3 regions of the Pseudoalteromonas sp. Z9A4 genome follow, and region 1 is predicted to be linked to each of the others. Evidence: predicted binding sites of a transcription regulator. Region 1 holds the regulator's gene; each other region holds the start of a gene.

Region 1 (7,782 bases):
TAGCTCTGTAGGCCAACAATAAGAATTTAAAGGGGTTGAATCATGAAAATAAAACGTTTTTTTGCTAAAGATATGCGCACAGCACTTAAAGAAGTTAAAGATGAATTAGGTGTTGATGCGGTTATTATGTCAAATAAGAAGCTGGCTAACGGTGTAGAAATTGTAGCGGCAGTTGATTATGACAAAGCAGCCCCTAAAGAAGCAGCGCAACCACAACGTACTGCTGAGCCTCGTGTTCAAGCAGCACAGCAAAGTATGCATAATTTTATAAAGCCAGAGCCTCAGCGTGCCAAACCTGAACCTCAAGCAAAAGTGGCTGACAGCTTACAAGCATTACTAGAGCGTCAGTCGCCGCGTCCACGTTCCCCTGAACTTGCATCTATGTTTTCACAATCGGGTATTGATACTACTGATAACTATCAAGAACCAGCTGCGCAGCCGCGTATTAAAAATATGTTTGCTCCTGAAAATGCAGCGCCAGTTCGCCCACAAACTCAAGCAGATAGTTTGGGTTTTGATGATTTAGATCGCGACTTTGATGATTTAGATAGCCCAGTAACGACTCTTCAACAAAAACCAAATAATGAAAGCCAAGAAATGACAACCATGCGTGAAGAAATGAACGCAATTCGTCAATTATTAGAACATCAAGTGTCTGGTTTAATGCAGCAAGATATGGCGCGACGCGATCCTACACGTGCTTGTATGGTTGACCGTTTAGTCGGCATGGGTATTGATAAAGAAGTCGCGCAACAAATGGCATGTTTCGTACCTGATGACGTATCTCGTCAACAAGGTTGGAAAGCATTGTTAACGATGGTCGAGGATCAAATGCAAACAACTAATAATGAAATACTTCGCCAAGGTGGGGTATATGCATTAGTAGGTCCAACAGGTGTTGGTAAAACAACGACTGTTGCTAAACTTGCAGCTTTAGGCGCACAAAAATATGGCGCTGATAAAGTGGCTCTAATAACCACTGATACTTACAGAATTGGTGCATATGAGCAGCTTGCAACTTATGGCCGTATTATTGGTTGTGGTGTAAAGCAAGTTAAAGATGCTAATGAACTAGCTGAAGTTTTATATCATCTGCGTAATAAACGACTAGTATTAATTGATACTGCAGGTATGAGTCAACGAGATTTGCGTTTAACAGAGCAGTTGAATACGTTAATGCGCAACCAACGTGTGGATATTCGTAGCTACCTGGTACTAAGTGCCACAGCACAAATTAATGTACTACAAGAAACAGTACGCCACTTTAAAAAAGTACAGTTAAGCGGCTGTATTTTCACTAAGTTAGATGAGTCATTAAGTTTAGGTGAAATTATTAGTATTGCGATTCAAAATCGTCTTCCAATAGGGTATCTTACTAATGGTCAACGAGTACCAGAAGATATTCGTGTTGCAAATGCTGAAAAACTAGTAAAAAAGGCTGAGCAATTGTATTTAAAAAGAATAAAAGCACAAGATTCAAGGCATCAATCAGTGGCGTCAAGTTCAGTAGGGATGTATGATTAACACAGTATTAGATCAAGCAAGCGGCCTGCGAAAAATGAGTCAGAACAGTAACAATGGCGTAAAAGTTATTGCTGTAACCGGTGGTAAAGGTGGAGTAGGGAAAACAAATGTTTCTCTAAATACCGCTATTGCATTAGGGCAGCAAGGTAATAGAGTGTTAGTACTGGATGCCGACTTAGGTTTAGCAAACTGTGATGTTATGCTTGGTTTGCGTGTTGAGCGCAATTTATCACACGTTTTGTCTGGTGAATGCGAGCTTGACGAAATTTTAGTTGAAGGCCCAGCAGGTATTAAAATTGTACCCGCTACATCGGGTTCGCAAAGTATGGTTGAACTGTCACCATCTGAGCATGCGGGGCTAATTCGTGCATTTAGCGAATTGAATACCGAATTTGATATTTTGATAGTAGATACAGCCGCTGGTATTTCAGACATGGTACTGAGCTTTTCACGCGCGGCACAAGATGTAATGGTTGTCGTGTGTGATGAACCAACATCGATAACGGATGCTTACGCACTTATTAAAGTATTAAGTCGTGAACATGGTGTTTATAAGTTCAAAATTGTTGCCAATATGGTCCGCAGTATGCGAGAAGGCACTGAATTGTTTGCAAAGCTTTCTAAAGTTACAGATCGCTTTTTAGATGTATCAATGGAGCTAGTAGCCACCGTTCCTTATGATGAAAATATGCGTAAAGCAACGCGTCGTCAAAGAGTGATTGTAGAACTTTTTCCAAATTCGCCAGCCGCTCTTGCTTTTAAAGCGTTGGCAACCAAAGCAGTTAAATGGCCAATACCAAACCAACCATCTGGTCATTTAGAGTTTTTCATTGAGAAGCTAGTAAACGGCTAATTATGACAACATTGGTGAATAGAGCTATGGGATATCAATCAACACAAAATTTAAATGTGATTGTTGAGAAGCATGCATCACTTGTCAAAAAGGTGGCGTGCCATCTAATTGCTCGATTACCTCCTAGCGTTCAACTTGACGATTTAATTCAGTCGGGGATGATAGGTTTAATAGAAGCTTCAAAAAACTTTGATGCGACAAAGGGCGCAAGCTTTGAAACCTTTGCAGGTATTCGTATTCGCGGAGCTATGCTTGACGAAATGCGCCGTGGTGATTGGGCTCCTCGCTCAGTACACCGAAAAAGCCGACAGGTTGCAGAGGCAATTACTTGGCTCGAAAGTAGTCTTAATCGTGAACCAACGAATACAGAAGTTGCTGAAAAACTTGAAATTTCGCTTAATGAATACCATCATATTTTAAGTGATGTAAATTCTAGTAAAGTATTAGGTATTGAAGACCTTGGCATAGATGAGGATGTTATTACTCCCATAGACCAGGATTTTGCACTAGATAGACCTTTTAATAATGTAAAAAAAGAGCGGTTTAATGCATCTTTACTAAGTGCAATTAAGTCACTACCGGAGCGTGATGCAATGGTGCTCTCTTTGTACTATAACGATGAAATGAATTTAAAAGAAATAGGACATATACTCGATGTAAGTGAATCGCGTGTAAGTCAGATACATGGTCAGGCGATGATTAAGCTCAAGGCTAAAATCAATGACTGGATAAATTAGTAGTAAGTAAACACAGGTTAAGGCCTCACTGGAGGATGTTTTGGATAAAAACATGAAAATTCTTGTAGTTGATGATTTTTCAACAATGAGAAGAATTATAAAAAATTTGTTACGTGATTTAGGTTTCACTAACGTTCAAGAAGCTGATGATGGTTCTACAGCTTTGCCTATGTTACAAAATCAGGTGTTCGATTTTGTGGTTACCGATTGGAATATGCCAGGAATGCAAGGCATTGATCTTTTAAGAGCAATTCGTGCGGATGATAAGTTAAAACATATTCCCGTATTGATGGTAACAGCAGAAGCTAAAAAAGAACAAATAATAGCAGCAGCGCAAGCCGGTGTTAATGGTTATATTGTTAAGCCATTCACGGCTGGAACATTAAAAACTAAATTAGAAAAAGTATTTGAACGTTTAGGCTAAATGATAAGGGAGAGGCTTATGCCAGCACCTGCTGCGCCTCAAATAACGTTAGAACAAGCTCGTCAACTCGTTGTTTTTTTAGAAAATGATGAACAAGATAAAGCAAATCAATTAATTTTGGAGACTGCGTCTAAAGAACACTCTGAATTATTTGCTGAAGTTGGAAAATTGACTCGTCAATTGCACGAATCACTAAAAGGCTTTGAGCTTGATACTCGTTTGGCTAATCTAACTACAGATGCTATTCCAGATGCTAAAAAGCGACTTAATTATGTTATAGAAATGACAGAAAATGCCGCTAATAAAACAATGGATGCCGTTGAAGCTAGTTTACCTATAGCTCAACAATTGGCCGATGAAATATCCCATATCAAACCGACATGGGATCGTTTAATGAGCCGCGAGATTGAGCTCGGTGAGTTTAAATCGCTGTGTCACAGTATCGATAAGTTTATGAATAACTCTCATCATAAAACGGATGAGCTACAGAACTTAATGACTAATGTATTAATGGCTCAAGACTATCAAGACTTAACAGGGCAAGTTATCCGTCGCGTTATTGAGCTTGTTAGAGAAGTAGAAGAAAGCTTACTTCATCTTTTAACAGCATTTGCTGCTCAAGATGACAGCACAGCTGAGATAATAGAACAACAAAAAATAGAAGAACCAGTTGTTACACAAACTTTAGCAGGTCCAGAAGGCCCTATTATTGATAAAGAATCGCGTAATGATGTTGTGTCTGATCAAGATGAAGTCGATGATCTTTTATCAAGCTTGGGCTTTTAAGAGGAGAGTAACTGCATGTTTGAAGTCGATGAAGATATTTTACAAGACTTTCTTGTAGAGGCAGGAGAAATCCTAGAGCTTTTATCTGAACAGTTAGTTGAACTGGAAAATAATCCAGAAGATACTGAATTATTAAACGCTATATTTAGAGGCTTCCATACTGTTAAAGGTGGTGCAGGCTTTCTTGCAATGACGGAGCTTGTTGATGCTTGTCATGGTGCTGAAAACGTATTTGATTTATTACGTCAAGGCGTGCGAACGGTTAATTCAGAATTAATGGATGTTATTTTACAAGCACTCGACACTATTAATGAAATGTTCGCAACTATTCAAAATAGAGATAAGCCTGAACCTGCAGACCCTCAATTACTTGAAACCCTTCATATATTAGGCTTACCTCCAACAGAAGCTGAACTGAACGGAGTATCTTCACAAACAGATGTTGAGCAATCTCAAAATGAGGTGGTTGATACGCCAGCAGCTGACGATGATCCATTTGCATTTGATGAATTATTTAGCGGAACTCCTTCAGTTAGTACTGGTGACATAGATGAAATCACTGAGGATGAATTTGAAAACTTACTTGATGAACTACACGGTAAAGGCCAAGGTCCTGTTGTTGAAAAACCGCTAGTAAGTAGTGACTTTAATGGTGACATTACAGATGACGAATTTGACAACTTACTAGATGAGTTACACGGTGTTGGCAGTTTTGGTAATGTTACAACTAAAGAGCCTAAGCAAAATAACGCTGTAAAACTACCAGCAGAACCTGCTAAATCAAACTTAAATTCATCAGATGATGAAATTAGTGATGACGAATTTGAAGCATTCCTTGATGAACTTCACGGTAAAGGTACTGCTCCTAAATCAATAGAGAGTACTCCCGTTGTAAAGCAGCCTACTTTGCCTGCTGCACCAGCTTCTAAAGCAAGTATGCCTATAAAAAAACCAGAACCTGCGGAAGTTCCTGCTTCTAAGCCGGCAGAAAAATCCGTTATTAAAGCAGCACCTAAAAAAACAGCGCCGCCTGCAGCCGAAACAACAGTTCGCGTAGATACAAAACGACTTGACCAAATTATGAATATGGTTGGTGAATTAGTACTTGTACGAAATCGTCTGGTTAGTTTAGCAACTAGTTCAGATAGCGAGGCGATGGGTAAAGCAATATCGAACTTAGATGTAGTGACTGCTGATATTCAGGGCGCGGTTATGCAAACGCGAATGCAGCCAATTAAAAAGGTATTTGGCCGTTTCCCTCGCGTAGTACGCGATTTAGCACGCAGCTTAAACAAAGATATCAACTTACAACTTGTAGGTGAAGAAACCGATTTAGATAAAAATTTAGTTGAAGCTCTTGCTGATCCACTTGTGCATTTAGTTAGGAACTCAGTTGATCATGGTATTGAAATGCCAGCGGTTCGTGAGGCTGCAGGTAAGCCTAGAACAGGTAACGTTACTTTATCAGCATCCCAAGAGGGCGATCATATATTGCTAACCATTAAAGATGATGGTGCTGGTATGGATGCTGAAAAACTGAAAAAAATCGCAATTAGTAAAGGTGTACTCGATCACGACCAAGCGAGTCGACTTTCTGATACTGATGCTTATAACCTTATTTTTGCACCAGGCTTTTCTACTAAAGAAGAGATTTCTGATATTTCTGGTCGTGGTGTTGGAATGGATGTGGTGAAAACTAAAATCACCCAACTAAATGGCTCTGTAAGTATTCAATCGGAGTTAGGCGTAGGTACTATTTTAGAAATAAAAGTACCACTTACTTTAGCTATATTGCCGACCCTAATGGTAATTGTTGGTGCACAAACATTTGCGTTACCACTAGCTGGTGTTAGTGAAATATTCAATTTAGATTTAACAAAAACAAATGTGGTTGATGGGCAACTAACAATTATAGTGCGTAAAAAAGCAATACCGTTGTTTTACTTAGAGCATTGGTTAGTTAAAGGCACAGATCGTTCGCAGCGAAAAGCAAAAGGCCACGTAGTTATTGTTCAAATTGGTACGCAGCAAGTTGGTTTTGTTGTTGACTCATTAATTGGTCAAGAAGAGGTAGTTATTAAACCGCTCGATGCATTATTGCAAGGTACGCCAGGCATGGCTGGCGCTACAATTACTTCGGACGGTGGCATTGCACTAATTTTAGATGTTCCAAGCATGTTAAAACATTACGCTGGCTAATAATAAAGTAGGTATATATTTAATATATACCTACGCATAAATTTAATAAGAGAGCTAAATGGCCGTTAAAGTTTTAGTTGTTGATGATTCAAGTTTTTTTCGCCGTAGAGTAAGCGAAATCCTTGAGCAAGATAGCGACATACAAGTTATAGGCTTTGCTGTTAATGGCAGAGAAGCTGTTGAGAAAGCAGCTCAATTACGTCCTGATATGATCACCATGGATGTCGAAATGCCAGTGCTTGATGGCATTAGCGCAGTTAAAGAAATAATGGCGAGTAATCCAACTCCTATCCTAATGTTTTCATCACTAACACGTGATGGCGCAACAGCAACTTTTGATGCACTTGATGCTGGAGCAATGGATTTTTTACCGAAAAAATTTGAAGATATTGCCCGTAATAATGAAGACGCTATAAAGCTTTTGCAAAATAAAGTGAAAGATATAGGGCGAAGACGTTTAGCAGGAACATTTAGGCCTGTAACACCACCTAAGTCAGTAATACCAACTAGAGCGATAACAAGCTCACTTCCGCAAGGAACGAATACATCAACGCCCCCTGTAAAACAACCAGATAGAAGTTTTCAAAGATCAGCACCTGCTGCATTTATACATTCGGATGTAGCCACAGTGCGAGCAAGTGGAAAACAATACCAACTCGTTGCTATTGGTACGTCCACAGGTGGGCCTGTTGCGCTACAAACTATATTGACCCAACTACCAGCTAATTTTCCTCACCCTATTTTACTTATTCAGCATATGCCTGCAGCATTTACACCCGCATTTGCGGCACGTTTGAATGGCCTGTGCCAGATAAAAGTGAAAGAAGCACAACAAGGTGATCGCTTACAGCCTGGAACTGCTTATTTAGCACCTGGTGGACAGCAGATGATGGTCGAAGGGCGCGGGGCAAATAGAACACTGCGTGTATTTGAGGATCATAGCGAGAGAATAAGCTACAAACCGAGCGTAGATGTTACTTTTGCTAGTGCAGCCAAAGCGTATCAAGGTGATGTACTTGCTATTGTTCTAACAGGTATGGGTGCTGATGGACGCGATGGTGCGAGAATGTTAAAACAAATGGGTGCAACCATTTGGGCACAAGATGAAAAGAGTTGTGTTGTTTACGGAATGCCTCAAGCAATTGCTAATGCGGGGCTTTCAAGTGAGAGTTTAGCACTTAGTGATGTTGCTGCACGGATAAAGAGAGAGGTGGGTTGTGGATAAGCTCTCAATATTCGGACTATTTGTGGCATTGGGT
Region 2 (7,782 bases), on a different contig from region 1:
TGGAAAGTGCGTACATCCTAATACAAGTACATCTATAGTTTTATCTATATGTAGGTCATCAAGCACTTGATGCAACTTGTTTGTATCCAAAGACTCTGTAAAAAAGTATTGCTCAGCTAAAGTTACTAACTCCACACTGCTATATAGATTAACGGTTACATTACGTGCATGCTCAGTAATTAATGTTTTAGTGTATGAACTGGCGACCGTTGCCGGTGTGGCTAATAAGCCAATATGATTTGAACGTGTTAACTCTGCCGCAGGCTTTATTGCTGGCACAACACCTACTATAGGAATATCTGTCATTTGGCGAACAGCGCTAAGTGCAGATGTAGAAGCGGTATTACACGCTATTACAATTAAATCAACGTTAAGCGTATTAGCTTTGATGAAATGAATAAGTGAGCATAATCGGTTAATGATTGTTTTTTGGGATTGAGCACCATAAGGTAGTAATGCATTATCCATAAAATAACTGTACTGAGCATTGGGGATACTTTGCTTTATATGCTCAAGTACAGTAGTTCCACCAATACCTGAATCAAAGACCATTATATGCGCTGACAAACTACCGTTCCCACTTTACTTTAAGAACGGCAGTTTGCCATGAGGTATTTATAAAAGAAAGTAGTTTAACTTTGCGTGGTTTCTAAATCAGCAAGCTCGTCGGCTGCCGAATTTAACTGATTAAGGTTTTCGAACATAGACTTTGTGTAATCCACTAACTTATCTATTTGCTCCTGATCTTGATTTAACCATTGGAGAATGCCAGCTAGCTGATTTTGTAATCCAAGCTCACCCGCTTTTTCAAAAGCATTTTTAAGGTCATCATTAAAAGGAGCTAAACCTTCCGCTACTCGTTTTTCTGGTGCTGGTCTATATTCTTCATAGCTTTTAACTGTTGCTATTGTTTTTGTTTGGCGTAAATCCATAGAAAAAGCCACCAGCTGATCGCTGTCTAAACTCAGCTCTTGCGCTTGTTCAAATGCTTCATCTAAATCACCACCAAAAAAGGTTTTACTTAGATCTTGTAAGTCTTCCATCATTGCATTAATAGCTTCTTGCTCTTGCTCATTTAAGTCACCATTAACCGACATCGAAAATGATACCTGTCGAGATTGCGATGATGAGCTTGCAAACGACTCGCTATTACTGTTTTGCTGATAGCCACTTGCCGACTGAGATTCAAATGCATCTGCAAAGCTAATACTTACCTCGTCACCCTCTGCGGTGGTAAATTTATACTCTGCATTACTCGTCATACTGACATATTGAGCCTGGCTTATATTTACGCTGGCAGGTTGTGGGTTAAATAACGACTCTTCAAACTTATCGAGCCCATTGTAAATTCCCTCTTTGGACTTATTAATCCCCTCTTCCATGTCATCATTAAATACACCTGTACCTTTGAGTTCATCAACAGCGTCGTCAATCCCTATTTGGACTCCTTTGCGCGCGTCGCCTAACATATCTTTGAGCTTTTCGTCATCAGCGCCATTAGCTTTTGCTTTATTAACAGCACGACTTACAAAATCGAGTACGTTTTTTACTATTTCATCAAAATCAAATAGTGGTTTATCTGCTTTTTTTTCTGCGATAGGCAATCCAAGCTGCTCAGCCATTTTATCGCCAAGCACCTTTGCGGCCAACTCTCGGCCTCGTTGTTGATAGCTATCTTGAGGAGACGTAATTGTAGGTTGCTGTATATCAGCTTTATTATTGAATTTATTGATGTTGTTGTTTGGCGTAAAGCCATAATTACCTATTTTCATGATTCGTCTCCTAAGCGTGCGTAGTTTATTATCGGCTATAACAACAAAAACTAAAGTACAATGTTCAATAAAACAGCATAAATGCTAGCCAAAACTAGACAAATACGCAGCGCTCCCTACAATAGCGCCGATAAACAGATCTTAGATAAGGTAGTAGCGTTAATGGCAGTTATTAAAATAGATACCACACAGTACCAAACGCAGTTAAGTGAAAAAGAGCAGCGTATTAGTGCACAGTTCCAACGTTTTGGTGTGGAGCAACTAGAAGTATTTAGCTCAGAGCCAACTAACTACCGCCAACGTGCTGAATTTAGAGTATGGCACGACGGTGACGATCTGTTTCACATTATGTTTGATCAACAAACAAAAGAAAAAATCCGTGTTGATACATTTGATCCAGCAGCGCCTCTAGTTGGTGAAATAATGCAGGTGATGATTGAGCATCTTAAGCCTTGTGAAATATTACGTCGTAAGTTATTTCAAATCGATTACCTATCCACGCTAAGCGGTGAAATTTTAGTAAGCTTGCTTTATCACAAACCACTTGATGATGAATGGTTAAGTGAAATTAAAGCGCTTAAAGAAAAACTAAGCAGTAAATACAAAATTGACTTTATCGGCCGTGCTCGCAAACAAAAAGAAGTGCTGGGTGATGACTTTGTAACTGAGCGTTTAACAGTTAATGGTCAAGAGCTTATTTATCAACAAGTAGAAAATAGCTTTACTCAGCCTAATGCAAAAGTAAATATTAATATGCTGGAGTGGGCGCAAGATTTATGTAAACCACTTAAAAATGATTTATTAGAACTGTATTGCGGTAACGGTAACTTTTCAATTGCGTTAGCGGGCTGTTTTAATAAAGTATTAGCAACAGAAATATCAAAATCATCTGTTCATTCTGCTCAATACAATATTGCTAAAAATAACGTAGAGAACTTAGATATTATTCGTATGTCTAGTGAAGAGTTTACTCAAGCAATGAATGGCGAGCGTACTTTCTCTCGTTTAGACGGTATTGACCTTAAAAGCTATGACTGCCAAACCATATTAGTTGATCCACCGCGCGCGGGCATGGATGAATTAACGTGTGACTTAGTAGCTAACTACGAAAGCATAATTTATATATCGTGTAATCCTGAAACCCTTGAGCGTGACCTTGATCACCTAACACGTACGCACAACGTTAAGCGCTTTGCTATATTTGATCAGTTCCCATATACACATCACATTGAGTCGGGTGTTTTCTTGCAGCGCAAATAAATACGCTCAGTAAACGTTACCCATAAAAAAAGCTCCTTGTAGGAGCTTTTTTAGTTTTAGCTAAACTTACTTGTTAGCTAAGTAATTAATCAGTTTGCTAATATCTTCTGGTTCAGTAATACCCGACTCACGACCTAGGTTTAATTTATACTTACCATTTACAATAAATGTAGGTACGCCACGTAGTGCGCCTTTTTCTTTAAAGTAGTCTTGATCGCGTTTCATTTTAGAGCTCAGCGTACGTACCGAGAAGCTTTTAAACAGCTTATCAAACTTATCGCCATCAACGCCCTGCGCTACAAATATATCTTTTACATCTGCAAGCTCATTAAAACTAGCGCGCTTTGTATGAATATGATTAAAGATTGCAGAGACAATTTTATCTTTTTGCGGAAGCACTTCTGCAGTAGCGAGTGCTTGGCTCATCATCTGTTGGTTTTCTGGGTCGCGTACACCTACAAAATCAACATGGCTCTTTTTAAATTTAACGTTTTTATCAAGCTTAGGCTTAAACTCACCAATTAGTGCTTCCATGTTATTACATGCAGGGCAGTAAAATGAGAAAAACTCTTTAATTTCTGGCTTTTTTGTTGCGCGCTCAGAAACAACGTCGTAATGCACGCCTTCTTCATACGTTGCTGCAAAGCTTGTTGCCGCCATAGGAAGTAGTACTGCAAGCAAACCTGCTTTAACTAATTTAATCATTATTATGCTCCGAAATTTATAGTGCTAATAAAAACGCTACTAACTCATCAAGTTCTTTTTGATTTTTGATGGTGTTGAGGTTTATTTTATATTTATCGTTAACAATAAAAGTAGGTACACCTGTAAGTGCGCCTAATTTTGAATATTTATTTTGTTTGTTTTGCATTGCTTGCTCAGCCGAAATAACTGGCATGCTTGCAATTTCTTGATCAAACGTTGCGCTATCAATACCGTTTACTTCAAGTAATTTTTTAACGTCTTTCATTTCAGTTAAAGGAGCACGCTGAACATGAATACTTTTAAAAATTTGATCGCTAATACTCTGCGCCTGACCATGCTGCTTAGCAATTAAGTAGGCAAAGCTTAAATTACTTTGTGCTTGTGGCGACACGCCACCTAAAAAGTTCACGTGGTTTTTAATAAACTCCGCGCCTTCTGGCAAGCCTTGTTCAATTGCTTTTGCTACTGGTTCAAACTTAAAGCAATGTGGACAGTAAAATGAGAAAAACTCGGTTACTTGTGGTGATGTACTTTTGTCTACATCAATAACAGTGTATTGATTATCAACTTCAAACTGTGCAGCAAGTGCTGCAAATGGTAAACATAAAAGTAATAAACTCAGTTTTAATTTTTTAAGCATTTGTATCTCGTTGTACTTGTCTTTAAATAAAATATTACGGCAATAACTTTAACGGTGCTTCTTGCAGTGCTGCAAGTTGCTCCTTCAGTGCTAAAATTTGTTGCTCCCAGTATTTGTCATCAGCAAACCATGTAAAGTTCCGCACAAAGGCAGGATCGCTCCATCGTTTAGCTACCCATCCCATATAATGGATAATACGCATCGCTCGCAGCGGTTCAATTAATTTGAGTTGAGAGTGATCAAAATCACAAAACTCTTCATACGCACTCACAAGGGTGTCTAACTGTAACAGTTGCGTCGCTCTATCGCCACTGAGCATCATCCATAAATCTTGGATTGCAGGACCTTGGCGGCTGTCATCTAAATCAACAAACATTAGCGCATCACCTGCCCACAAAATATTACCAACGTGGCAGTCACCATGTAAGCGAATACTTTGCACATCTTTATACTGTTTTTGCGCCTGCTCTATCACTAAATCTAAAATAGTATAAAAGGCAGTATTTATTCCCATAGGCACTAAGTTACTTTTTTGAAGATGAACTTTGGCTGTATGTAAATACTCCTCGCAAGTAACTGTTGGCCTATAAGTAAAAGGCTTTGTTTTAGCTACTTGGTGCATACGGCCAATTAAACGCCCCATTACATCAAGCTGGTCTAAGTTATCAACCTCAAATAAACGCCCGCCGACACTTGGAAACAACACAAACAAATAACCTTCGTGTTCAAACAAGCTTTGCCCATTATATAAAATAGGGGCAACAACAGGCACTTCCGCTTCTGCCAGTTCAAATGCAAAATCATGCTCTTCTTGAATTTGCTCTTTACTCCAGCGCTCTGGGCGATAAAACTTCACTACGTAACGCAGGCCATCATCGGCTTTAAATTGGTACACTCTGTTTTCATAGCTATTGAGTGCCAACAAACCAGATTCAGCGTACACACCTACGCTTTCTATTGCATCGAGTATTAGGTCAGGTGTTAAGTCAATAAAACTAAATTTACTCATACTCTTCTTATATAAAATAAAAAGCGGGTTATATACCCGCTTTTGTTAATTGCTATATCAACTTACCTATTTAAGGTAGGTTGTGATTATCGCGCTTTAAAAAAGTTACTCGACTGCGATATTGTCTCATCCGGCTCATCTACCGGTGAAAGCACAAAGTTAAACTCTGTCATCGACACCTTCAAATCATAAGGGTCCATTACAAGCGACAATGGCACATTATGAGATTGCCCTGCCTGCACAGTAAATGACTGCTTACCAATATACTTAAAGTTATCTAACCCTTGCACTTTAATATTAAAAGTTTGCTCGTACTGCGCCTTGTTGATTACCTTTAATGTGTAGGTGTTCTCTACTAAACCATCAAAATCGACACGATATAGTTGGTTTCGATCACGAATGATATCAAAGTCCATTGTTTTACGCAGCGCTATATTAGCTACAAGTGCTCCCGTAAGCACAACAAGTATGACCGTGTAACCAATGATTTTAGCTCGTAGTGGATTCGTTTTATTTTCTGGGGTTTCGAGGTTTCGCTCTGTCGTATATGAAATAAGCCCACGCGGGTATTCCATTTTATCCATTACGCCATCACACGCATCAATACATGCACCACAGTTAATACACTCAGCTTGTAACCCATTTCTAATATCAATACCTGTTGGGCACACTTGAACACACAAGTTACAGTCTATACAGTCGCCTAGCTCTAAATCTTCATGATCTACTTTACGTGAACGAGGACCACGGCTTTCACCACGGCTTTCGTCGTACGTTACAGTGTATGTATCTTTATCAAACATAGCTGATTGAAAACGTGAGTAAGGGCAAATGTGTAAACACATAATTTCACGCATCCAACCGGCATTACCATAGGTACACGCAGCAAAGAAAATAATACTGACTAGTGCATAACCACCCACGTTAAACGTTACAAAATCAGGAAGTAACTCTCTGATTGGCGTAAAGTAACCCACAAAAGAAATGGCGGTATATAACGAAAACAATACCCAACTAGTATGCTTTGCCGTTTTACGCCAAAACTTATCAAAATTCATGGGTCGTTGATCGAGTTTTTTACGCTGATTAGCCGTGCCCTCAAGCTTTTCTTCAAACCAAATAAAAATAAAGGTCCAAACAGTTTGCGGACATGTGTAGCCACACCACACCCGTCCATAGAAGGTGGTCACTAAAAACAGCGCAAATGCTGCCAGCATAAAAATAAACGCTAATATGGTAAAATCTTGAGGCCATAGCGTTAAACCAAAAATATTGTATTTTTGACCAATTAGATCAAACAGCACTGCTTGCTGGCCGTTAAAATTAATCCAAGGAAGTAACATAAACGCAAGTAGGCCTAAAAAGCCAATGCGCTGCCTAAGTAATTGATGTAGGCCTTTTACGGCACGCACATAAATACGATTTCGGGGATTGAACCTATCATCTTGACGGCTTAAATCCGGTTTTTGGATTTTCACCTCTACAGGGATATTCTTTACTTTAATTTGCTTGTCCATCGAAGTTCCTCAACGCCGCTTGGAAATAAAAATCCAGCAATACTCAAGTACTCTATACTTAAAGCTAGCAAGTTACTTGCTAGGCAGATTTACTTTAATAAATTGCCTTCTCGAATACTTTCAGATATTTCAGAAATATCTGACTGCTGTTAACCATTATAACAATGTTGGTTAAAATTACTGGCATAGATCGCTAATAATTTATTCATCTCAGTTACTTGCTTTTAAAATGCAGTTTATTACACTGCATGGTAATTCAACCCTACTTAGATCAAGGTTTACGTATCCATGAAAAAATTTATTATTTTGGTAGTTGTGATCCTTGCCTTTTTTACAATCGATCATCCGCTTATAAAAGAACCTCGCGAAAGGTTATTAGGCGAAGGCATTGGTTTTTTAAGTGATGCAAGTAAGGTTAACAGAAGCCCTGCTGCAAATATGGCTAAAAATAGAATCAGCACTCAACTTAAATTGTCTGAATCTGAGGGTGAGTACGTAGAAAAAACGTTTACAACAGATGACTCTGTTCAGTTATTTCACCTACGCTATTGTCGTGAACGTGACTTAAACCTTTATTTTTATGGCGATCGTTTAAATACGGTATGTAAAATAGTGACTGAAGCATTAGAGCAAAAGCGAGCAAAGTAGTGGATTTTTCAGGATTAAATAAAAAAGCAAGCGACTCATTTCATAAACAACGCAATATGCTCAAGCAATTAGCACAAGGCAAAACGTTAAAGTGTGAGAAGTGTAATGGGGTTTTAACACTTAATTTAGCCACCAGTGAACCTGGTAAAGGCGTAGTAAAGTGCAAACAAGGCTGTACGGATATTATATTAGAGCTCGGCACTTAGATTAAACTAAGCGCCTGGTATTAAT
Region 3 (7,782 bases), on a different contig from region 1:
GTTAGTTTGCTCCTGATCGGCCGAAGACGTTGCTTGTTCAGCTCCTTGACCTTGCGAAGTACTACTGGATTCACCACCTCGTTTGTCACCACGCTGCTCTTGCCTACCACCAGCTGAGCTTTCATCACCAGCTTGAAACTCTAACATTTGCTGAGTCATTTCTACTGTTTGTTGCTGAATAGTTTCAATTGGGGTGGGCTCTGGTTTACCTGGAGTAAATTCCATGGCAATCACAGAAGTTCCTTTAGGGATATCTTTTACTTCAATTTTGTTTTGTACACCAAAAGCAAACTTCATAGAGCCTGCAATTTGTTTAAATTTGAGTACATCCATTTCAGAAAAAGCCAACAAGAGTACAAAAAAGCACATTAATAGTGACATTAAATCGGCAAAAGTTCCCATCCATGCAGGTAGACCTGGTGGCGGACATTTGCACTCTTGATCAGACATAGTTACTCCTCGGTATCTACTTTACGTTTTGATTCAGCTAAGTAATTTTTCAATATACCCTCGATTACTTTCGGGTTTTGGCCATCTTGAATACCTAGAATTGCATCTAAGATTAATCGCTGATTCATAGCTTCCTCATCTTTACGTAGCTCTAATTTAACCTGTATAGGTATAGCTATAACATTAGCCAAGAATGCACCATATAGGGTTGTTAATAACGCTACAGCCATTGCCGGACCAATTGCCTTTGGATCATCCATGTTAGATAACATCGCAACCAAACCAATTAAAGTACCAATCATGCCCATTGCAGGCCCTATGTCAGCTAAAGACTTAAATAAACCCGCCCCCATTTCATGGCGAGTAGTGGTTAGAGAAATATCTTTTTGAAGTGTTGCGCGAACTACATCTGCATCATGGCCATCGACGAGCATGTCGACTCCTTTGCGCATAAAGGGATTTGGTATTTCAGCTTCTTCGAGTGCTAAAAACCCCCCTTTACGAGCTGAATCAGCAAGCTCAACTGCTTTTTCTATAAGCTCTTCTGGCGTTTCAATTTTAAACATAAACGCTTTAGTAACAACTTTACCTATACCCAAGAATTGCGACATAGTGAAGTTAGATAAAACAATAAAAAGTGAACCACCAAATACAATAACTACAGATGGGGTATTATAAAACATAGCGACTTCGCCGCTACTACTCATGAACATGGACATAACAATTAAGCCAACTGCGCCCAAAATCCCTATAATGGTTGCTAAATCCACATTTCCTCCAGAAGTTTCATGCTTAATGGCCTTATCATAAACTTTTATTATTAACTGCTTATCGGCAACATATTGAATTGCTTGAGCCATTTTTATAAATAAACATAAAAAGCAGCCTTAAACACTATCTTAGATGAAGTTCTAAGGGCTACCTAATTATCAATTGATTTATTAAACCAACAGACCGCTATTAAGGCTTTATTAATGCACTTGAAATATAATTTAACGTCATAAAGGTAAAAAACCAATATCATCCTTTGACCTAGTTTAGCATTCCCCCTAAAATTGACCCCTAAATTTATTATGTAAGCTGAAATAAAGATGGCGACTAAAAAACCTGAAAACTTAAGTTTCGAACAAGCACTAGAAGAATTATCTACAATCGTTAGTGACATGGAACAAGGTGACTTATCGCTTGAGCAATCGTTAAAGCAATTTGAGCGTGGAATAGCATTAGCAAGTGCTTCATCAGGGAAATTACAGCAAGCAGAACAAAAAGTATCAATTTTGCTGGGGAATGGCGAAAAGTCAGTACTTACAAATTTTGATAATGATATGGAATAGCTGTGAGCATAAAAAATCATATTGAACGTGCTCAAAAAGATGTAGTAGCGACCTTACAACAGCATTTTAACCAGCCTCTCGATACAGAAGAAACGGTAAAGAACGCCACCCAGTATGGATTATTTAATGGCGGTAAAAGATTACGTCCATTTTTAGTTTATGCCACAGGTAAAATGCTCGGCGTAAACCATCAAGACTTAAACGTACTTGCTGCTGCAATTGAGTGCATTCATAGCTATTCGTTAGTTCATGATGACTTGCCGGCAATGGATGACGACGATTTACGCCGTGGACGCCCTACTTGCCATATAGAGTTTGGCGAGGCAAATGCAATTTTAGCCGGTGATGCTCTTCAAACTCTTGCTTTTGAGCTTATTGCGAATCACAAATTTGAATGCTCATCGCAAACACAAGTAAAAATGATTGCGCAACTTGCCCATGCATCAGGTCTTCAGGGTATGGTTGGCGGACAAGGGCTTGATATAGCAGCAACAGATAAAGTAATTACCGTACAAGAACTGGAGCGAATACATAAACTAAAAACCGGGGCTCTAATTAATTGCGCAATTACACTTGGTGCACTTTGCAGTGAAAAGGCTGATCAACAAACCTTAGAAAATTTAAGTGTTTTTGGGTATGCTATAGGGCTAGCATTTCAAGTACACGACGACATTTTAGATGTTGAAGGCGATACGGTTACTTTAGGAAAGCCACAAGGCTCCGATATTGCCGCGAATAAAGCGACATATCCGGCATTATTAGGTATGCTAGGCGCTAAAGAAAAGGCGCATAATTTAATTCAACAAGCCCATGAAGCGTTAGCAAATATAGATGCTGACACAACACTTCTTGCGTCGCTAGCAAATTACCTAATTGAGCGTGACCACTAATTTTTGCTCATACGTATTGCAATTAGCACTGACATTATTACTCAACATTAATTATTCGTAAAAGCTTTGAATTAATTAATGTTAGCGAAGGATATATATAAAACCATGACACTTGATAGTAGCAAGTATCCATTACTTAATTTGGTTGACGAGCCAGCCCAATTGCGTGACTTAGCGCAAGACAAACTCCCTGCATTTAGCAATGAGCTGCGCGATTATTTACTCAACTCAGTATCGCAAAGTAGCGGTCATCTAGCGTCTGGTTTAGGGACGGTTGAACTAACCGTTGCGCTGCATTATGTTTATAACACTCCAGACGATCGCCTAGTTTGGGATGTGGGTCATCAAGCTTATCCGCATAAAATTCTTACTGGTCGTCGCGACCAAATGCACACTATTCGCCAAAAAGATGGTTTGCACCCTTTTCCTTTTCGCGATGAAAGCCAATACGATACGTTTAGCGTAGGCCATTCAAGCACATCTATTTCAGCTGCTTTAGGTATGTCTATTGCTGCACAAAAAGAAGGTAAAGGTCGAAAGTCTGTAGCCATTATTGGTGACGGAGCTATAACCGCAGGCATGGCATTTGAAGCGATGAATCATTTAGGCGATGTAAAATCAGACATGCTTATTATTTTAAATGATAACGAAATGTCGATATCTGAAAATGTTGGCGCATTAACAAATCACTTTGCTCGAATTTTATCAGGTAGCTTTTATACTAACATTCGTGAAGGTAGTAAAAAGCTACTCTCAGGTGTACCTCCGGTAAAACAACTTGCCAGTAAAATGGAAGAGCACATTAAAGGCATGATGATCCCGGGTACCTTCTTTGAAGAATTAGGCCTAAATTACATTGGCCCTATTGATGGCCACGATGTAAACATGCTTGTAGATACATTGCGTAATATGCGTAATTTAAAAGGCCCACAGCTTTTACATATAAAAACGCAGAAAGGTAAGGGCTATAAACCGGCTGAAGCCGATCCTATTGGCTACCATGGTGTACCAAAATTCGATCCGAGCACAACTAGCCTACCTAAATCTAAACCTAGTGCTGCTACTTTTTCAAAAGTATTTGGTGATTGGTTATGCGATATGGCCAAGCAAGATAGCAAGTTAATGGCTATCACACCTGCGATGCGCGAAGGTTCAGGCATGGTGCGTTTTTCTAAAGAGTTTCCAGATCAATACTTTGATGTTGCCATTGCAGAGCAACATGCAGTTACTTTAGCTGCTGGTTTTGCCTGTGAAGGTTTAAAACCTGTTGTGGCTATTTACTCAAGCTTTTTACAACGTGCGTATGACCAATTAATACATGATGTTGCACTGCAAAACTTACCTGTATTATTTGCCATTGACCGCGCTGGTATTGTTGGAGCCGATGGTGAAACTCACCAAGGTGCGTACGATTTAAGCTTTATGCGCTGTATTCCAAATATAGTAATTATGGCACCAAGCGATACCAACGAGTGCCGCCAAATGTTGTACACTGGTTATAAAGCAAACTGCCCTGTTGCAGTTCGTTACCCTCGAGGTAGTGCAGGTACTGCAGACATTGAAAGCACTATGCAACTGCTTGAAATAGGTAGGGCAGATACGGTTAAGAAAGGCCGTAAAATTGCCATTTTATCGTTCGGTACATTACTTGAAAATGCACAGCTTGCTGCAGATGAATTAGATGCAACGCTTGTTAATATGCGTTTTATTAAACCACTTGATACCGCACTTTTAAATGAGCTTGCAACTAGCCACGATGTAATTGTTACGCTTGAAGATAATGCGATTGCTGGCGGTGCCGGCTCTGCAGTTAACGAATTCTTAGCAACGCAAAAAGCTGATATTAATATCCTTAACTTAGGTATTCCTGATGAGTTTATTAAACACGGCACCCAAGATGAAATGCACGATGAAATGGGATTAGGCGAGCAAGGAATATTAACCGCTATTAAAGCGTTTATTAATTAACTTCCTATACATCTAAAGTTGAGCATATTAAAAAAGGAGCCTAGGCTCCTTTTTTAATATCAAATATTGCTGATCAGCGCATCCACACTTTAATATCAGCTAGGCCATTGCTTTGTAAAATACCTAATTGTTGATCAACGTTAGAATTTTGTTCAAACTCAAATGCATCAAGCTGATCATCAAACGTAATATTTGCAACACCATCACCACCGCGCTTTTTAACTTGGTGTAGTGAAATATCTGCTAGGTTAATAGATGTCTCCCAGCTAATTACCTGCCCACCCAAAAGTGGTAATGGATAAAATGACCAACCAATTGATGCCGTGATATTAGTTGTTTTTCCATTTGGTAATTGGAATGAATTAGCCGCTATTACTTTACAAAGATCTGAAGCATAGCTGTCTATTTTATTGCATTTAAAATCACGTAATAATAGTAAAAACTCATCACCACTCCAACGTGCCACATAGTCAGAACCCTGCGTACGCGAATTTAATAATGCAGCCATTTGCTGTAAGCAGCTATCACCTGCAATTGGGCCATAGGCATCATTGATACGGCTGAAGTTATCAAAGTTAATAATTACCAGCACCAGTGACTTGCCTTGTGCCTGCAGCGATTGTGAATTACGTTGAAAGTGTTCGATATCTTTAGGGAGTTGATCAAACAAAAAGCGACGGCTACGCAGCCCTGTTAGCTCATCTGAGTGACTAACTAATTTAAGCTGTGAATTCACTTGGCCTAATTTATCATTAGCTTGACGAAGCTCTAAGGTACGCTCGGTGATCAAGCCCTCTAATGCTTCTTGTTTTCTACGCTCTTGCGCTCTAAACACCCAAAAAATAAGGTAGAAAAGCAAAATAAAGCCACTGGTAATTAAAAGCCTAAAGTAAATAGTTTCATCAAATCGCTCAGGCACTACAAAACCATATTCTACTTCTTGCGCTTTAGTCCAGTCTTCACCTTGGCGCTTAGCTTCTAATTGAAACAAAAACGAGCCTGGAGGCAAGTTAGTATAAATAGCTTCACGTCGCGTATTAGCATAGCGCCAATCACTATCTAAGCCACTTAGTTTATATCTAAATTCAATACTGTTTGGTGCATAGTAATCAATAGCTGTGTAAGTTAGCGTTATATCACGCTCGTCTGTTTCTAATGATGGTTTTTTACCAAGCGCAGCGGTAGTTAAATGACGAAGTGGCGTTGTTATTGTTTCTATTGTTGGCTTTAATGCAAGCACACCAAATAGCTCTACGTTTTTAGGTATTTCAACAACACCTTGTAAGCTTGGGTACCAAATAGAATTACCGGTGTCTGCTACCGCATCATGCCCAAGTCCACTACAACATTGATTCGCTTTACCATCGAGTTGACGGTCAAAAGATGAAATTACTTCTTCAACTTTTAAGCTTTTTATTTCTGTTTTAAATTGCTCTACAGGCATTCTGTAAACACCTTTCATGGTGCTTACCCAAACATGCTTTAACTTTTCATCATATTCTAGGCTAAATATAGACCCATACGGTAAACCATTAGCTGCATCGAGTTGACGCCACTGCCCTTGCGTACTTCTGTAAAAAAGCCCATCGTTAAGAGAGCCGATCAAAATACCCACGCCATCTATATGTAACACGCTAGTTACGTATGCACTTTCAAGTGTTGTTTGGTCACCAATTTTTTCAATGCCGCGGTCTGTAAAGTAATATGCGCCTTTACTAGTACCAATCACACCAAAGTTTGTTTTATCCAATACGTAGGTAATAAACTTACTACCTAAAAAAGCATTATATGCAAAAGGTGTTAAACCAGCATAATTTAATCGATATAAACCGCGTCCGGTACCAATCCAAAAACCGCCTTTACTAGAGCGACTTATTGCAAACACAGGATTATCGCGAAGCGCTCGACCTGGGACGGTATAGAGTGTCTTGTTTTCAAAAACAAATAAGCCACGTCCTGTAGCTATATATAATCGTTCACCATCAAATTGTAGATCGTGTACTGACGCGTATCCATATTTACTACTTGGAACTAAATTAATAAAACTTTTATCTAAATCGAAATAACCAATGCCGCTTTTGTTAGCAACCCACAGTTTCCCATCGGGAGCTTGGCTAATAGCCATAACAGATTCGGTCATATTTGAAACCGCTGAATGCCTTTCTACTCGCCCTTCATGGACAAGCCATAAGCCTTCACTAAAACTTGCTAACCAAACGTTATTTTTATCATCTCTAAAAATATCAGCAAACCATATGCTTTGATCAAGTTGGCTTGGCTCTACCCATTGCCACTCACCGGTTTTATCTCTAAACAATAAACGTCCATAAGTCGAAATCCACAAGCCACCATCGGTATCACTCATAAACTTATAAACGGCTGAGTTATTTGCATTAGGTAAAGGAAAAGGCCTTAGTTCATCGTCTAAATCTAAAAAGTAAGCACCTAACTCAGAGGCTATATACAAATTACCATTTAAGAATGATAAATCGTGCACTATGGTTTGCGCTAAGCGCTCTGGTAACGATATTTTTGCGGTAAGCTCTAAACGTAATTTAGAAAAATCTGATGAGTTTTTTGTAAGGCGCAATAAATGACGGTCATTAACCAGCCAAATACCTTCAGGAGAGAGTGCCATTTGGCTAACAGAGCCAACAATTTGGGTAATTACGGTAGCATTAACAATAGGTAGGGGCCCATTTACTTCAGTGCGTAAATCAACTTGCCCTCTATCTACATAGTATAAACCATTGGCCGCAATCCATATGCTGCCTTTAGAGTCCTCAAGAATATCTATTACTGGACCTTTAATATTAAACTCTTGTGCTGCAAATGTGGCTGGATTAATAACTACCAAGCCACTTTTAGTACCTACCCATAATAAGCCACTAGAATCGACTAAAAGTTTATTAATACCATTACTAGGCAAGAACGGGCTATTTTGCGTGTTGTAGTTTGTAAATGTTGTGCCATCAAAACGGCTTAAGCCAAACTGAGTACCAAGCCACATATAGCCTTGCTGGTCTTGTACTACGCTTTTAAGTGATTGCGAAGGTAGACCATCTTTTATATTCCATTGCTTAACTACGTAATCACTAATTGAAGCCCAACTTGGTGTCGCGCACAACATCAGTACACAA

What was found. The regulator FliA, encoded in region 1, starts transcription of late flagellar genes. The targets are predictions, from matches to a motif close to CTAAAGNTNNNNNNNNNNNNGCCGATA.
Region 2: a site for FliA is predicted at 1,802-1,828, ahead of GQR54_RS18445 (DUF5610 domain-containing protein). Genes of this name have one in related genera too.
Region 3: a site for FliA is predicted at 1,280-1,306, ahead of pomA (flagellar motor protein PomA). Genes of this name have one in related genera too.

The regions. Positions count from the first base shown of each region.
Region 1 is NZ_WTLA01000006.1:48,355-56,136, forward strand. Features, by position in the region: gene flhA (flagellar biosynthesis protein FlhA) at 1-22, shown strand, start outside; gene flhF (flagellar biosynthesis protein FlhF) at 43-1,524, shown strand; gene GQR54_RS06620 (MinD/ParA family protein) at 1,517-2,377, shown strand; gene GQR54_RS06625 (RNA polymerase sigma factor FliA) at 2,404-3,114, shown strand; gene cheY (chemotaxis response regulator CheY) at 3,155-3,538, shown strand; gene GQR54_RS06635 (protein phosphatase CheZ) at 3,557-4,324, shown strand; gene GQR54_RS06640 (chemotaxis protein CheA) at 4,340-6,523, shown strand; gene GQR54_RS06645 (chemotaxis response regulator protein-glutamate methylesterase) at 6,582-7,748, shown strand; gene GQR54_RS06650 (flagellar motor protein) at 7,741-7,782, shown strand, end outside.
Region 2 is NZ_WTLA01000040.1:1,118-8,899, forward strand. Features, by position in the region: gene murI (glutamate racemase) at 1-567, opposite strand, end outside; gene GQR54_RS18445 (DUF5610 domain-containing protein) at 633-1,772, opposite strand; gene trmA (tRNA (uridine(54)-C5)-methyltransferase TrmA) at 1,935-3,032, shown strand; gene GQR54_RS18455 (thiol:disulfide interchange protein DsbA/DsbL) at 3,099-3,737, opposite strand; gene GQR54_RS18460 (thiol:disulfide interchange protein DsbA/DsbL) at 3,754-4,377, opposite strand; gene GQR54_RS18465 (serine/threonine protein kinase) at 4,412-5,386, opposite strand; gene ccoG (cytochrome c oxidase accessory protein CcoG) at 5,473-6,903, opposite strand; gene GQR54_RS18475 (hypothetical protein) at 7,192-7,551, shown strand; gene GQR54_RS18480 (hypothetical protein) at 7,551-7,757, shown strand.
Region 3 is NZ_WTLA01000017.1:6,239-14,020, forward strand. Features, by position in the region: gene GQR54_RS12795 (flagellar motor protein MotB) at 1-450, opposite strand, end outside; gene pomA (flagellar motor protein PomA) at 453-1,220, opposite strand; gene GQR54_RS12805 (exodeoxyribonuclease VII small subunit) at 1,542-1,784, shown strand; gene ispA ((2E,6E)-farnesyl diphosphate synthase) at 1,787-2,674, shown strand; gene dxs (1-deoxy-D-xylulose-5-phosphate synthase) at 2,780-4,642, shown strand; gene GQR54_RS12820 (ligand-binding sensor domain-containing diguanylate cyclase) at 4,716-7,782, opposite strand, start outside.